Regions from separate parts of the Martinezella sp. CNPSo 3957 genome, predicted to be linked through region 3. Evidence: predicted binding sites of a transcription regulator. Region 3 holds the regulator's gene; each other region holds the start of a gene.
What was found. Region 3 encodes LexA, which represses DNA repair genes until DNA is damaged. Its sites were predicted from a motif close to TGTTCNNNNTGTGTTCNG; they were not measured.
Positions count from the first base shown of each region.

Region 1 (5,161 bases), on a different contig from region 3:
TCAATCGCATCACCATCCCTGACGATATCCGTCATCGCATCGAGGATCTGCTGACAGCGGGATCGTCGCTGACGATTTCCGATACCGGCGTCGGACCGGAAACCGGCAACGAGACCGATTTCATCACCGTTACCAACAACGGCGCGCTGGGTAAGAAGGGCTAGAGCCTTTTTGTTTTTACGCAATTCCGGACGGAAAACCGCTATACACTTTTCCTGGAATTGCTTCAGACCAGTTCCACGTCGATCACGCCGGGTGCCGTGCGCAAGGCAGCGGCGATTTCAGGCGTGATGCGATATTTCTCCGGTAGCGCCACCTCGACCTCGCGCAAGCCCTCTTCCTTGATGACGATGAAGGAAACGAGGCCGTCGCCTTTCGTATTCAGATGCGCGGCAACGGCTTTCAGCGGGCCGGAATCGCGGACATAGACGCGCAGCGCCTTCTGCATCTGCAGCGACTTCTCTTCCAGCGACTGTGCCGTCTGCAGCCGCAAGCTGATACCTTCGGGGCGCTCGTCCGCCTGGGCGGTAATGACGAAGGATTTTCCGACTTCGAGAACGTCGCGATATTGGTTGAGCGTCTCCGAGAAAAGCACAGCTTCGAACTGGCCTGAAGCATCAGAGAAGACGAAGATGCCCATCTTGTTGCCGGTGCGCGTCTTGCGCTCTTGCTTCGAGATGACAGTGCCGGCGAGACGCCCGTTGCTAGCGCCCTGCTTCACCGCCGCGGAAAAATCGGCAAAGGGCTGCACCCGCATCTTGTCGAGCACGCTCTTGTAAGTATCGAGCGGATGTGCCGTCAGATAGAAGCCGAGCACCTGGAATTCGCGCAGCAGACGCTCCGAGGCGAGCCAGGGCGTGTAGGGCGGGAACACGATCTTTTCCGGGCCGGAGGCGGCACTTCCGAACATGTCATGCTGGCCGCTGCGCTTATTTTCCTGCGCCACCTGGGCATAGCCCATGACGCGGTCCAAGCCGGCGATCAGCTGCGCGCGATCGATCTCGAAGCAGTCGAAAGCGCCGGCGCAGATCAGGCTTTCCAGAACGCGGCGGTTGATCTGCTTGGGATCGATGCGCAGGCAGAAATCCTCGATGCCGGCAAAAGGCTGATCGCCGCGCACCTCGACGATATGGTCGACAGCGGCTTCACCGACGCCCTTGATAGCCGCCAGCGCATAATAGATGCGGTTGTCGCCCGTCTCGAAATGGCGAAACGAGGTCTGCACGGAGGGCGCGATAACCTCGATGCCCAGCCGCTTGGCATCCTGACGGAAGTCGTTGACCTTTTCGGTATTGGACATATCGAGCGTCATCGACGCGGCCAGGAATTCCACCGGATAATGCGCCTTCATATAGGCGGTCTGGTAAGAGACGATGGCGTAGGCGGCGGCGTGCGACTTGTTGAAGCCGTAATTGGCGAACTTGGCGAGCAGATCGAAGATGACATCGGCCTGCCCCTTCGACACGCCGTTCTTGATGGCACCGTCGACGAAGCGCTCGCGCTGCTGGTCCATCTCCGCCTTGATCTTCTTACCCATGGCGCGGCGCAGAAGATCGGCTTCGCCAAGCGAATAGCCCGAGAGCACCTGGGCGACCTGCATCACCTGCTCCTGATAGACGATAACGCCCTGAGTTTCCTTCAGGAGATAGTCGATCTTCGGGTGGATCGACTCGATCTCTTCCTCGCCATGCTTGCGGGCATTGTAGACCGGGATGTTCTCCATCGGGCCCGGACGATAAAGCGCCACGAGCGCGATAATATCCTCGATGCAGTCCGGGCGCATGCCGATCAGCGCCTTGCGCATGCCCGCACTTTCCACCTGGAACACGCCAACCGTCTCGCCGCGCGAGAGCATGTCGTAGGTCTTCTTGTCGTCGAGCGGGATGCTGGCAAGATCGATCGAGATGCCGCGCTTGGCGACGAAATCGACCGCCGTCTTTAGAACCGTAAGGGTCTTCAGGCCAAGGAAGTCGAACTTCACCAGACCGGCCTGTTCCACCCATTTCATGTTGAACTGGGTGACCGGCATATCGGAGCGCGGGTCGCGATACATCGGTACCAGCTTCGACAGTGGGCGGTCGCCGATGACGATACCGGCGGCATGGGTCGATGCGTGGCGATAGAGGCCTTCGATCTTCTGGGCGATATCGAGAAGACGCGCGACGACTGGCTCCTTGTCCGCCTCCTCCTGCAAGCGCGGCTCCTCCTCGATCGCCTTGCTAAGGGGGGTCGGATTAGCAGGATTGTTCGGCACCAGCTTGCAGATCTTGTCGACCTGGCCATAGGGCATTTCGAGCACGCGGCCAACGTCGCGCAAGGCCGCACGCGCCTGCAGCGAACCAAAGGTGATGATCTGCGCCACCTGCTCGCGGCCGTATTTGGCCTGCACGTAGCGAATCACCTCTTCACGCCGGTCCTGGCAGAAGTCGATATCGAAGTCCGGCATGGAGACGCGTTCCGGATTGAGGAAGCGCTCGAATAGCAGCGAGAAGCGCAGCGGATCGACGTCAGTGATCGTCAGCGCATAGGCGACGAGCGAGCCTGCACCGGAACCGCGACCGGGGCCGACAGGGATATCGTGGCGCTTGGCCCATTTAATGAAGTCGGCAACGATCAGAAAGTAGCCGGGAAACTTCATGCGCTCGATGACGCTCAGTTCGAATTCCAGCCGATCGCGATAATCCTTCTCCTCGTAACCCGGCGCCATGCCAAGCGAGGTTATGCGCTGCTCAAGGCCCTCGACCGCCTGAGCGCGCAGCTCGGCCGCCTCGGCGCGTCCAGCCTCTTCAGGGTCGTCAGTCGCCCCGGTAAAGCGCGGCAGGATCGGCGAGCGGGTCTTCAACACGAAAGAGCAGCGGCGAGCGATCTCGACCGTATTCTCAAGCGCTTCAGGCAAGTTGGCGAAAAGCTTTGCCATGTCTGCGCGGCTCTTCAGATAGTGATCCGGCGTCAGGCGAAATCGCGTATCGTCCGAGACGATGGCGTTGTGGGCCACCGCCATCAAGGCGTCATGCGCATCGTAATCGTCCCGCGTCGGGAAAAAGGCTTCGTTGGTAGCAACGAGCGGGATCTCGTGCTCGTAAGCCAGCTTGATCATCTTCTGCTCGTGACGACGATCATAGGTGCCGTGGCGCTGCAATTCGACATAGAGCCTGTCATCGAACAGCTGCTTCAGCCTCAACAATCGGGAGAGCGCCTGTGCGGCATGCCCTTCTTTCAAAGCCATATCGACCGGGCCGGTGAGCGAACCGGTGAGCGCGATCAACCCTCCCGTACCGATCTCATCCAGCCATGAGGCTGCGATGTGAACGGCGTTGTTGCCCTCGCCGCCGAGATAGGCGCGGCTGACGAGATCGACGAGGCGCTCATATCCCCGCTCGGTCGCGGCAAGCAGCACGAGGGATGGCATCTTCGCCAAAGCTTGCTGCGGCCCGCGCTTCTCGCTCTCGCCGCCATCCTCCATATCGATCGATACCTGACAGCCAATGATCGGCTGCAGGCCCTCATCCATCGCCTTCTGCGAGAATTCCAGGGCGACGAACAGATTGTTGGTATCGGTAATCGCAATGGCCGGCTGGCTGTCCCCGGCAGCCTTGGCCAATATCTTCTTGAGCGGCAATGCGCCCTCTAGCAGAGAATAGGCGGAATGAACCCTGAGGTGCACAAATTCCGGCATTTCGCCGACCGGCGCTGCCGCGCCGCTGCCACCCGCATCCGCCATTTCATACCCTTCCGCACGCCTGAATGAATCAGCGGCATTTTCGGCATTGCGGACCATAAAGTCCAGAAGTTGCTCCCATCAAATATGGGAACAGCATGCGCAAACGGGGATAAAACTTACATCGCCATCATGATGAGGGAAAAGCTGGCGACGAACATGACGATGGAAGTGAATGCTGCAACGTCTCGAATAATGTCGGTCATTTAGGCGCTCCTTACTCGTTATGTTTTCTTTTTGTTCCATTTTTGTTCGAGAGTCAATAGATGCATCAGTAAATTTCATCTGACCACTTTTCAGCCTGCAATGGACGCCGGCGCGGCCGGGCGCTATGCAGAGGCAAACCGGGGAATCACGATGAAGTCACTTGGCTTCGCTCTCATTCTTCTTTTGACCGCAATCGCGGCTCGCGCCGAAGATACCATTGCTTCCGACCGCATCATCGACGCGGCGATCGGCGATTGGAACAAGGACGGCAAGCCGGACCTTGCATTACTGGTGACGATGCCGCCGAATGACCAGGCCGATTATGAGATCGGGATCTATATCTATCTCCGCGACAAGGAACATGAGCTGCTCAAACTGGCCGCGGCCGCCCCTGATAAGGTATGGGGCCGCGCTGAGCCTGGCGGTATCTACGGCCAGGAACCATCGATCGCCGCACTGCCGAACGGTTCAATCGCGGTCACCTCGCAGAACGATGCGATCGGGCGCGACCGATGGCATCAGACTTTGACGCTTGCCTATCGCAACAGCGCATTTTTGGTTGCCGGCTATAGCTACGATTTTCGTGACAACGTCGAACCCGGTAACAGCTATAGCTGCGATTACAACGTTCTGACCGGCAAGGTGACCAAGGACGACAAGATACTGAAGGCCGATGCCAAGGCCGTCACCATCCAGGACTGGCAGGATGATATCGGCCAGAAGGCCTGCGAAAGCAGCCATCGCTAGCAAATGTTCTCTTTTTGTTCTTTACAAATCTCGCATTGAATGGCATCTTGGCCGCTCACCAAAATTGGAGAGGGTCATGCCGGATCTTGCCGAGCTGAACGATTTTATTGTCGTCGCCAAAGCCGAAACCTATGTCGGTGACGGCGAGAGGCTGCCATCCTGCCGTAGCGGCTCGCATGACATTGGCTATGCGAGCGGCCGCTGGCGCTATCTCGACAGCTACTTCGGCGGCACTGACTTCGCCGGACAGGAGCTCGTATGGCATGACGGCGAGCCGGTATGGGCCATGAACTATTTCGGCCATATCGTCGAACACGACCTGATCGACGGAACGCGCGCCGGCATGGTGATCAAGGCGGCCTTGCTGCGGCTCTATCTTGACGAAAGGCGCTTTCTCGGCGGTTTCGAGTTCGAGCATGCCTATGGGCTTTACATCGATGAAAACATCGGCGACTGCCACCATTTCAGCGGCTACGAAGCTATCGTCGT
Region 1 is NZ_JBXSOU010000003.1:54,929-60,089, forward strand. It holds gene AC13QE_RS08740 (L,D-transpeptidase family protein) at 1-164, shown strand, start outside; gene dnaE (DNA polymerase III subunit alpha) at 227-3,721, opposite strand; gene AC13QE_RS08750 (hypothetical protein) at 4,076-4,672, shown strand; gene AC13QE_RS08755 (DUF5680 domain-containing protein) at 4,749-5,161, shown strand, end outside.
Region 1: a site for LexA is predicted at 3,957-3,974, ahead of dnaE (DNA polymerase III subunit alpha). Genes of this name have one in related genera too.

Region 2 (5,161 bases), on a different contig from region 3:
CATTGATTGCCTCGATTTCCTCTTCGCTGAGCTTTTCTGCGCCAAGAATTGCTCTCAACCCCTCCCCCGCCGAGTTGCTCCCACCCTGCTGGCGTCCAAGCGATTGACGCAGTAGTTCGATCGCCTCATCCGAGAGGCTGCGGCCATGCCTGCTGGCATTGGCCTGCAACTGCTTCTTCAAGCTGTCGTCGATGCCGCGCAGCAACAGATCACTCATTCGCGCCTCCTATGATATCAATGATATCATAGGAGCTTGAAGCCGATCTTTCAATGTCTGGGATCAGAGAGCCTTGGACTTCGCAGCTTTGGTGAATTTCTTGATCACCATCTCCCGCTTCAAGCGCGAGATATAGTCGATGAAGAGCACGCCGTTCAGATGGTCGATCTCGTGCTGCACGCAGGTCGCAAGCAGGCCGTCGGCCTCGGTGAGCTGCTCCTTGCCATTGCGGTCCAGATGCTTGACGGTGACGCGCGCCGGGCGCTCCACCTCTGCATAATAATCCGGAATGGAGAGGCAGCCTTCCTCATAGACCGAACGTTCATCCGAAGACGCGACGATCTCCGGATTGATGAAGACCAGTGGCGTTTTCTCTTCGCCCTCGCGCGCGACGTCGATGACGAGCATGCGGCGGGGAACGCCGATCTGGATCGCAGCAAGGCCAATGCCCGGCGCGTCATACATGGTTTCCAGCATGTCGTCGGCGAGGCGCTGAATTTCGGTATCGATCTGCTCAATGGGCTTGGAAGCCTGGCGGAGCAGCGGATCGGGCAAAATGATGAGTGGCTTGATCGTCATGACGTTTCCCATAACGCATCTTGTTGTGCGATGGAATCGCCAAGATGGCGGTGAGACAGTGTTTTTTCAACGACGGCCATCTGGATCAGCGCAAATGATCCAGAAATTATGTTCACGTTTTGATCTGGATATTCGCGATGGTTTTGTTATGGTGCCCATAAGAACTTCATCAGCGCGCCAGGTTTCATGTCTTTCATCATCTTCGGCCAAGCCATTTCCACCGTCCAAGTTCTGACCGGCCTCGTCATCCTGCTTGCGATCGCAGTCATCGTCCTTTTCGTCCGCGGCAAGGCACGCGCGGAAGACGACGCGCTCGACGCCGAGCATACGATGGCGGCGCTGCTACGGTCGCAGGCGGAGATGCAGGGACGGCTCGCCACCATGGCCGAAGTCTTCGGCTCCAGACAGGCCGAGCTCAATCAAGCCATCGGCCAGCGCCTCGACGGCATGTCGCAGCGGGTGACGGCGACGATCGGCGAGCAGACGCGCTCGACCCATGAAAACCTGCGCCGCCTGCAGGAACGGCTCGCCGTCATCGATGCCGCCCAGACCAATATCCAGACGCTGGCGAAGGATGTGGTCGGCTTGCAGGCCATCCTTTCCAACAAGCAGACACGCGGCGCCTTCGGCCAGGCACGCATGGAAACCATCATCGCCGATGGGCTGCCGATGGGCGCCTATGCATTCCAGGCGACGCTATCGAACGGCTCACGGCCTGACTGTACCGTTCGCATGCCGAACGGTTCGCCACCGCTTGTGATCGACGCGAAATTTCCGCTGGAAGCCTGGAGTGCCATTCGCGCTGCTGCCAACCCCGAACATGGCAAGATCGCCGCACAGCAGTTCCGCCGGGATTTGGAGCTGCATATTCGCGATATCTCGGAAAAATATCTGATCCCCGGTGAGACGCAGGATACGGCCTTTCTCTTCGTGCCGTCCGAGTCGATCTTTGCCGAGATACACGAGAATTTCGAGGCGATCGTGCAGAAGGCCCAGCGCGCGCGCATCGTCATCGTCTCACCCTCGCTGCTGATGTTGTCGATCCAGGTCATCCAAGCTGTCCTGAAGGATCAACGCATGCGCGAGCAGGCCCATGTGATCCAGAGCGAAGTGGCGCATCTGATGGATGACCTCTCGCGCCTCGATGAACGCGTGCGCAAGCTGCAGGGGCATTTCGCCATGGCGCAGAAGGATGTCGATATGATCGTTACCTCTGCTGACAAGCTGGCGAGGCGCGGCGAGCGGATAGAGGCGCTGGAATTCGAGGCGGCAAAAGAGCCTGCCAAGCCGCGCGCGGAAGAACGGCCCAAGCCTGTCGACAACCGCACAAGCCAACTCAAGCTCAGGGTAGTTGACGAAGACTGATCGCTTCGGCAGTGTCGCGCCCACTCGATGCATGATCCGAAAAGACAAAGGCAGCCTTCTGGGCAGGATCATGCAGGCGCAACACCCAGGGCAGGACATCGCATGATCACTATTTTCGGCTCCATCAATATGGACCTCATCGCCACCACGGATCGTTTGCCGAAGCCGGGCGAAACGGTTGCCGGCAACGGCTTTTCCACGGCCGCCGGCGGCAAGGGCGCCAACCAGGCGCTGGCCGCGCGCCGCGCCGGCGCAACGGTCCGCCTCAGCGGGGCGGTCGGCAATGATGCCTTCGCGGAACCTGCGCTTGCCTTGCTCGATACGGCAGGGACCGATCTTTCCACCGTCCGGCATGTATCCGAAGCGACGGGCACGGCTCTCATCCTCGTGGGGGGTGACGGTGAGAACATGATCGCCGTTGTGCCGGGCGCCAATGGTACGAACACCGCCGAACACGCAGCGGCCGCCATTGCTGCTCTGAATGCCGGCGATACGCTAATGCTTCAGCTCGAAATTCCGGTCGCGGCCGTCGAGATGGCGCTGAACGCCGCGAAAGCAAAGGGCGTGCGCACCGTGCTCAATCTGGCGCCGCTGATCCCGGAAGCTGCCCGCCTCGGCCGCCTTGCCGATATCGTCATCGCCAACGAGACGGAATTCGAGAGGCTTGCCGGCCAGGACAACATGTCGGCTTCCGAGCGCGAGGCAGCCCTGGTTCGCCTACATGGTGAAACCGGCCAGACGCTGATCGTCACGCTTGGCGGCGATGGTGTCATCGCCATTCGCGACGGCGAGCTCGCGCGCGCCAAGGGTCTCGTGATCGAGCCGGTCGACACCGTCGGCGCCGGCGATACCTTCTGCGGTTATTTTGCAGCCAGCCTCGATCAAGGCCTGGATTTCCATGCCAGCCTGCGTCGGGCTGCCGTCGCCGGTTCGCTCGCCTGCTTGAAGCCTGGAGCACAGCCGTCCATTCCGGTTGCAAGCGAAGTGGCCGAAAAGCTTTAAAGCTAAAATTCCCCACGCATCGGGAAGCGCAATTAATTAAATTTTTGCGCTTCCATATCATTCTCCTCTGGCCTGGCGCGCATAGCCTTCCGGTTGCGGCAGGAATCTTAACGGCGGCTCCATGACAGGGCCATCCTGCGCCGACCTTGCATTCGGATAATGTGTATCCGACGCATCGCTTTTTCGAGGAAATGATGTTCATCTTTCGCATGAAGTCGCTTGCGGCCAAGCTCATCTTGGTCACCGGGCTGGCGATCGCACTCGTTCTGCTGGTTTCCAATTTTCTGCTGATTTCCCAGACCCGCGATCGCGTCGAGACGCTGACAATGGATCAGGCGAACACCGAGGCCAAGTCCATTTCCAACGAGATCGCCGCAAATGTCGGCGAACTGGCGAGCGCCGCCCGCTCCATGGCCGCCATCATCGGCCGCGGCCACGAGGGTCATACCTTCGACCGCAAGGGCATGATCAATATCCTCAAGGCCAATGTCGAGCAGAATGCCTTTGCCTTCGGCAGCTGGTTCTGTGAGCAGCTCGGCGCGCTGGATGGCAAGACGACCGAACTTGCCAACAACAAGGATCAGGCCGTCAACGACAAGGGCGCCTTCACGCCCTATTGGTCGAAGACCAAGGATGGCGGCATCCAGTTCTCGACTTTCGACAATGATTACAGCGCCGCCTGGTGGAAGCTTGCCGCCGACAGCGGAAAGGGCGCGATCACGCCGCCCTATCTCGCGCAGGGAACCGACGTTCCGACGACCATGAGCTCGATCGCCTATCCCGTCATGTCGGGCGGCAAGCTGATCGGTGTCGCAGGGGTCGACATTTCTCTCGGCTCGCTTTCGACGAAGCTGCAGAAGATGCAGCCTTTCGGCACCGGCCGCGTGCTGCTGGTTTCCCAGGACAACAAGTGGCTGGTGGCACCGAGCGTCGACCTGCTGATGAAGGACTATAACGGTTCTGGCGCTGACGTCATCAAGGCGGCGCTGACCACCTCTTCTTCAAGCGTCCTCAAGAACCTTTCTGAAAATGGCGGCGAAGCATTCGACCGCGTCGTCTATCCTTTCGCCGTTCCCGGCCTCAATGCCACCTGGGTCGTTCTCATCGACGTGCCGCATAGCGCCATTGCATCACCGGTACGCGATCAGACCTATATGATGATCGTTGCCGGCATTCTCGTGCTTGCCGCCGTCATGCTCGCCCTCTACGTCGCTGTGCGCGGTTTCGTGCAGAAGCCGCTCGCCGGCCTCGTCGCAAGCGTCAATCGCCTCAGCACCGGCAATTATGCCGAACCGGTCGCCGGCCAGGCAGGTGCAGACGAAGTTGGCTCGGTCGCCAAGGCACTGGAAGGGTTCCGCTTTGCGCTTGCCGACACCAAGCGCCTCGAAGGCGAAGCCAACGATCAGCGTCTGGCTGCCGAGGGCGAACGCCGCCGGTCGGAGAGCGAACGCAACGAGAGCGTCACCCTCCAGCGCCATATCGTCAGCATTCTCGGCAATAGCCTCGCCGAGCTCTCCAAGGGCAACCTCACACAGCGGATCACGGACGATTTCCCCGGCGAATATGCCCAGCTCAAGCAGGACTTCAATGCTGCGCTGGCGAGCCTTGAGGAGACGGTTCATACCGTCAATGTCAGCGTCGGCAATATCGGCAGCGGCACCGGCGAAATCAGCAACAGTGCCTCGGATCTCGCCCGCCGCACCGAACAGCAGGCGGCCAGCCTCGAAGAGACGGCGGCAGCCCTCAACGAGCTGACCGCGCAGGTCAATTCCAGCGCCGAAAACGCACGCACGGCGGCAAGCAGCGTAAACGCGGCGTCTCAGGATGCCGAGCATTCCGGCGAGATCGTGCAGAAGGCCATTTCCTCCATGCACGGCATCGAGCAATCGTCGCAGGAAGTGTCGCGCATCATCGGCGTCATCGACGAGATTGCTTTCCAGACCAATCTCCTGGCGCTCAACGCCGGCGTCGAAGCGGCGCGGGCGGGCGACGCTGGCA
Region 2 is NZ_JBXSOU010000005.1:195,266-200,426, forward strand. It holds gene AC13QE_RS14730 (FitA-like ribbon-helix-helix domain-containing protein) at 1-217, opposite strand, end outside; gene def (peptide deformylase) at 281-796, opposite strand; gene AC13QE_RS14740 (DNA recombination protein RmuC) at 983-2,161, shown strand; gene AC13QE_RS14745 (ribokinase) at 2,264-3,163, shown strand; gene AC13QE_RS14750 (methyl-accepting chemotaxis protein) at 3,358-5,161, shown strand, end outside.
Region 2: a site for LexA is predicted at 906-923, ahead of AC13QE_RS14740 (DNA recombination protein RmuC). Genes of this name have one in related genera too.

Region 3 (5,161 bases):
AGAGCTGCAGGCGCGCTGGAAAGGCCCGGTGCGAAACCGCCTTCGTCGCCGACGTTGGTGTTGTGGCCTTGCGATGCCAGTTCCTTCTTCAGAACGTGGAAGACTTCCGAACCCATGCGGACGGCTTCGCGGATCGAGTCGGCGCCGATCGGCAGGATCATGAATTCCTGGAAGTCGATCGGGTTGTCGGCATGAGCGCCACCGTTGATGATGTTCATCATCGGAACCGGCAGCAGGCGGGCGTGAGCGCCGCCGACATAACGGTAGAGCGGCAGGTTCGCGCTCTGGGCAGCAGCCTTGGCAACGGCGAGCGAGACGCCGAGGATGGCATTGGCGCCGAGGCGCGACTTGTTCGGGGTGCCATCGAGCTCGATCATGATGTTGTCGAGCTGGATCTGGTTTTCGGCATCCATGCCGCCGATCGCATCGAAGATTTCCGAATTGACGGCTTCGACGGCCTTCTCGACACCCTTGCCATGGTAGCGCTTGCCGCCATCGCGAAGCTCGACGGCTTCATGTGCGCCGGTCGACGCACCCGACGGAACCGCCGCGCGGCCCAAGCTGCCGTCTTCGAGGTAGACATCGACTTCAACGGTCGGATTGCCACGGCTGTCGAGAATCTCGCGGGCGATAATGTCGGTGATTGCGGTCATGATAGCTCCCTGCTCGCTGGTTTATAAATCGATTTAAATCGTCTTAATCGAAGGCGCGGAAATTTCAATGGCGATCCGCGCCGCGATTTGGCACTCCTGCAGGCCCGTAACGCAAGTTCATGTCAGCCTGTTGAATGCCGGCTACGTTTCAGGCCTTGGCGATAGCGTCGAAGGCCAGCAGCTTTTCCAGAAGCCGCGGCATATCCTTCAGATAGACCATGTTCGGGCCATCGGACGGTGCATTGTCCGGGTCCTCATGTGTCTCGACAAAAACACCGGCGACGCCGACAGCGACCGCGGCGCGTGCCAGCGTCTCGACGAACCGGCGATCGCCGCCGGTCGAACCGCCCTGCCCGCCTGGCTGCTGCACGGAATGGGTCGCGTCGAAGATGACGGGCGCGCCCATCGCCGCCATGATCGGCAGCGAGCGCATATCCGAGACCAGCGTATTATAGCCAAAGGAGGCGCCGCGCTCGCAAAGAAGAATATTCGGATTGCCGCTTTCGTTCAGCTTGGCAAGCACGTTCTTCATATCCCATGGCGCCAGGAACTGGCCTTTCTTGACGTTGACCACGCGGCCAGTCTTGGCAGCGGCAACCAGAAGGTCTGTCTGGCGCGACAGGAAGGCCGGGATCTGCAGGATATCGACCGTCTTGGCAACGATGGCGCACTGCTCTTCCGTGTGGATGTCGGTCAGGACGGGAAAGCCATATTCCTTCTTGAGGTCGGCAAAAATTTCCAGGGCCTTCTCCAGGCCGATGCCGCGCTTGCCCGACAGCGATGTGCGGTTCGCCTTGTCGAAGGAGGACTTGTAGACAAGGCCGATGCCGAGCTTGCCGCAGAGTTCCTTCAGCACGCCGGCAATCATAAAGGCATGATCGCGGCTTTCCATCTGACAGGGGCCGGCGATCAGCGACAGCTTTGCAGTATTGGAAAAAAGGACCTTGGAGGCACCCTCGCCGACGGTGACTTCGGAATTTGTGCTCATTTTGTCTCCTCAAAGGCGAACAATGCACCCTGACCGGGCGCCAACCTCGCCAATAGACGATTGTTCTTACGCGTATAGGTGACGCCGTTAGCAGTGAAATGCGACGATGTCACGGAAAGATCGCGCGTTTTGAAAAGGATTGCCCGCGCCCTGAGCCCCGGATCATTCGTGCGAACAGCCAGATCATAGAACGCCTCCATGCCTTGCGGCGTCAAAATCTCCAGATCGGCGTTGGCCGCCTTGATGGTCAAACCGAAGGAATGCTCCGTTATTTGCGGGCTGCCGACAACGTCTTCGAAGAAGCGGCGATAGACGGCCGGTTGCGGCGCGCAAAGCGCTACCCGCGCAATGCCGGTCACGCCGTTCTCGTGACGCTCAAGCACGCTGCGGTCAGCCGGCAGCGGATTGATGCGCTGACAGCAGAAGGCGAGAAAATCAGGCGCGCGCAGATCAGCGGCAAAGGCAAGACGAAAGCCGGCCGTGGTTTCCGTTCCGTCAGGCATCTTCATCGGACGGGAAAAATCCAGCATTCGCCCTGCGGAAATCGCCGCCGCGTTGAAGCGCTCGTCATCCGCCACGGCATCATCCGTGCCGAACACCACGGCCGAAAAACCATCTTCCCCCACCCGGAAACGATAAGCCTGATCGCGCGCGACGAAAACATTGCCGTCCAAAATGCTCCTCTCGCACTGCTCCAGAGATGCCACGCTCAGGGGTTCGAGATAGGTTTTATCGGCAAAGAAGACGCAGGCGTTCTGTGTGCCAAAGGGATGACGCGCATCCGGAGCCACCGTGAAACCGAGCTTGCCGAGGCGTTCGCGCGCCAGAGCGATATTGACGGTCGGCAGCACGAGATGATCCAGCGGGTGCGGTGACGAAATCATGGTTCCTCCTGTTTGCCTGTGGCAGCAGATTTGCGCCCTTCCCCCGCGCAATTCAAGATAGGAGTATGGAACACTCAACGCATAGGGGCAGGACTGAAAGCAATCTCGCAAACGTGATTGCTGATTCTTACCCTCAACGCGTGTGGCCAATGACGTCCAATATGGATCCGCTTCTTGAATACGCCGACCGAGCAGTAAAGCCCGAGAACGGAAATGGCGATATTTTCTATATTTTTCAAATGGTTGAGGCCTATATAACGTCTCGACATCCTAACCCGACCCATTCGTAAGTCGTAATTATTTAACTGACACTACAAGGCTTTACCGAAATTTAAGCACTTGCGGAACACATATGGAACATATAGTGTCCGTTCTGGATTTGTTTCACGGCTTTTCTTGATTCTGGGGTTCCAAGACGATGTTGACGCGCAAGCAGCAGGAACTGCTTCTCTTCATTCACGAACGCATGAAGGAATCCGGTGTTCCGCCGTCCTTCGACGAGATGAAGGATGCATTGGATTTGGCATCCAAATCCGGTATCCATCGTCTGATCACGGCGCTGGAGGAGCGCGGCTTTATCCGCCGGCTGCCGAACAGGGCCAGGGCTCTCGAAGTCATCAAGCTCCCGGATGCTTATAATCCCAGCCTTCAGCCGCGTCGCGGCTTTTCGCCGAGCGTCATCGAGGGCAGCCTCGGCAAGCCGCAGCCCGTTGCCCCGCCCGCTCCGTCGAAGGTGGCAAATGACGATCACAACGGCTCGGCGTCCGTACCGGTGATGGGTCGCATCGCAGCGGGCGTTCCGATCTCGGCCATCCAGAACAATACGCACGACATTACGGTTCCCGCCGACATGCTCGGCTCCGGCGAACATTATGCGCTTGAAGTTCGAGGGGATTCGATGATCGACGCCGGAATTTTCGACGGCGATACGGTCATTATCCGCAATTCGACCACGGCCAATCCCGGCGATATCGTCGTTGCACTCGTCGACGATGAAGAAGCTACCTTGAAGCGCTTCCGTCGCAAGGGTGCCTCCATCGCGCTGGAAGCCGCGAACCCAGCCTATGAAACCCGCATCTTCGGGCCGGATCGCGTCAAGGTTCAGGGCAAGCTCGTCGGCCTTATTCGTCGCTATCACTGACCGGTGAATTGTCCGGGACTGGCGGCGCCTTTGCAATTGGCGCGTCGAATTTGCCGGTGCGCCAATCATAGGTTCGATGCCTGGTCCAGGGGCGCTGCGGGTTGTTGAATGCGGCGGATATAATGGGCTTGTCTGAGGTAAGCACCATTTCGATGGAGCCGGTTTTGCGCAATGTCGCACCGGTTATGAGCGTTGCTCCGGAACGGCAATGGTCCAGCCGCAGCCGGATTGGCGTCACAACAATGCTCCCGGTGTCGCAAGCCGCGGGCAGATAGGCTGCATTCTCAATGGTGACCAATATCGCGCCGTTTTCGAGCATGGCGACACACCATGCTCCCTTCTGACAGGCAAAGCTGCCTTGCATGGTGCGGTCCAAAGCTTCTTCCATTGCGGTGCGGACCGCCTTCTCCTCCTCGTTACTTAGTCGCTTGTGCCGATCCGTCTTGCTGATCTGCGGAAGCCGGCTATCGGTCGGAAGCATGGTCGGCGGTTGATGTTCGGCTGCGACCAGTGCTTTTTGCCATTGCTCAAAGATGAAGGCCTGCGGTCTCTCGCGATTGGTGGCGAGGATATCATCCTGGCGCAAGGCAACCAGAATGCCATCTTCCGAGATCATCAGATCCGGCTTCGGCACACCAGAGCCGAACGCGGCCACACCGACAGATGACAGCAGCAGCAACAGGCCCAGATGGCGAAGCCGGGTCCGCAACATGCTCATGATCAGGAAGCCGGCAATGAAAGTCGGCATCAGCCAGCCAGGCTGGCGGCCGAAGGTGATATCACCTCCCCACCCAGCCACCGTTTTTGCAATAGCGATCACAAGCTCCAGTCCCTCACCGGTGACTTTCCAGAACGGTCCATCGATTCCGAAAGGCATCAGCAGCATCGCCATCATACCGAAGGGCATGACGATGAAAGAGACGACGGGCATGGCCGCAAGGTTGGCAGCAAGTCCATATGTCGCCAACCGGTGAAAGTGCTCGATCGAGAAAATGGCCGTCGACGCACCGCCGATGAACGAGGTCGACATCACGCCTCCAAAGAAGCGCGTGACGAACAGTAGTGGACTTAACAGACGGATGCGCGGCAGGATGTTTTCGCGATGCCGCCGTCGTTTCCACAGCGAATAGCCTGATACCAGCGCCAGCGTTGCGGCGTAAGACATCTGGAAACTCGGACCGAGTACCTGAGACGATGACAAGACCAGGATGACGATGGCTGAGAGCGCCACATTGCGCAAGCTGATGGATGGCCTGTCGAAAAGCACGGCCACCAGCATGATCGCCATCATGATGAAGGCGCGTTCGGCAGAGACGCCGAAGCCGGAAATGAGGTAATAGGCCGTGACCGTCAGAAGCGCGCCGAAGGCTGCGAACTTCTTCGTCGGCCAGGCCTGGACGACACCGGGAAACAGGCTGAACAAATAGCGCAGACCGACATAGAAGATGCCGGCCGACAGCGCCATGTTGAGGCCGGAAATTGCAATGATGTGGGT
Region 3 is NZ_JBXSOU010000008.1:168,982-174,142, reverse strand. It holds gene eno (phosphopyruvate hydratase) at 1-653, opposite strand, end outside; gene kdsA (3-deoxy-8-phosphooctulonate synthase) at 802-1,641, opposite strand; gene AC13QE_RS19680 (VOC family protein) at 1,638-2,525, opposite strand; gene lexA (transcriptional repressor LexA) at 2,944-3,666, shown strand; gene AC13QE_RS19670 (ComEC/Rec2 family competence protein) at 3,647-5,161, opposite strand, start outside.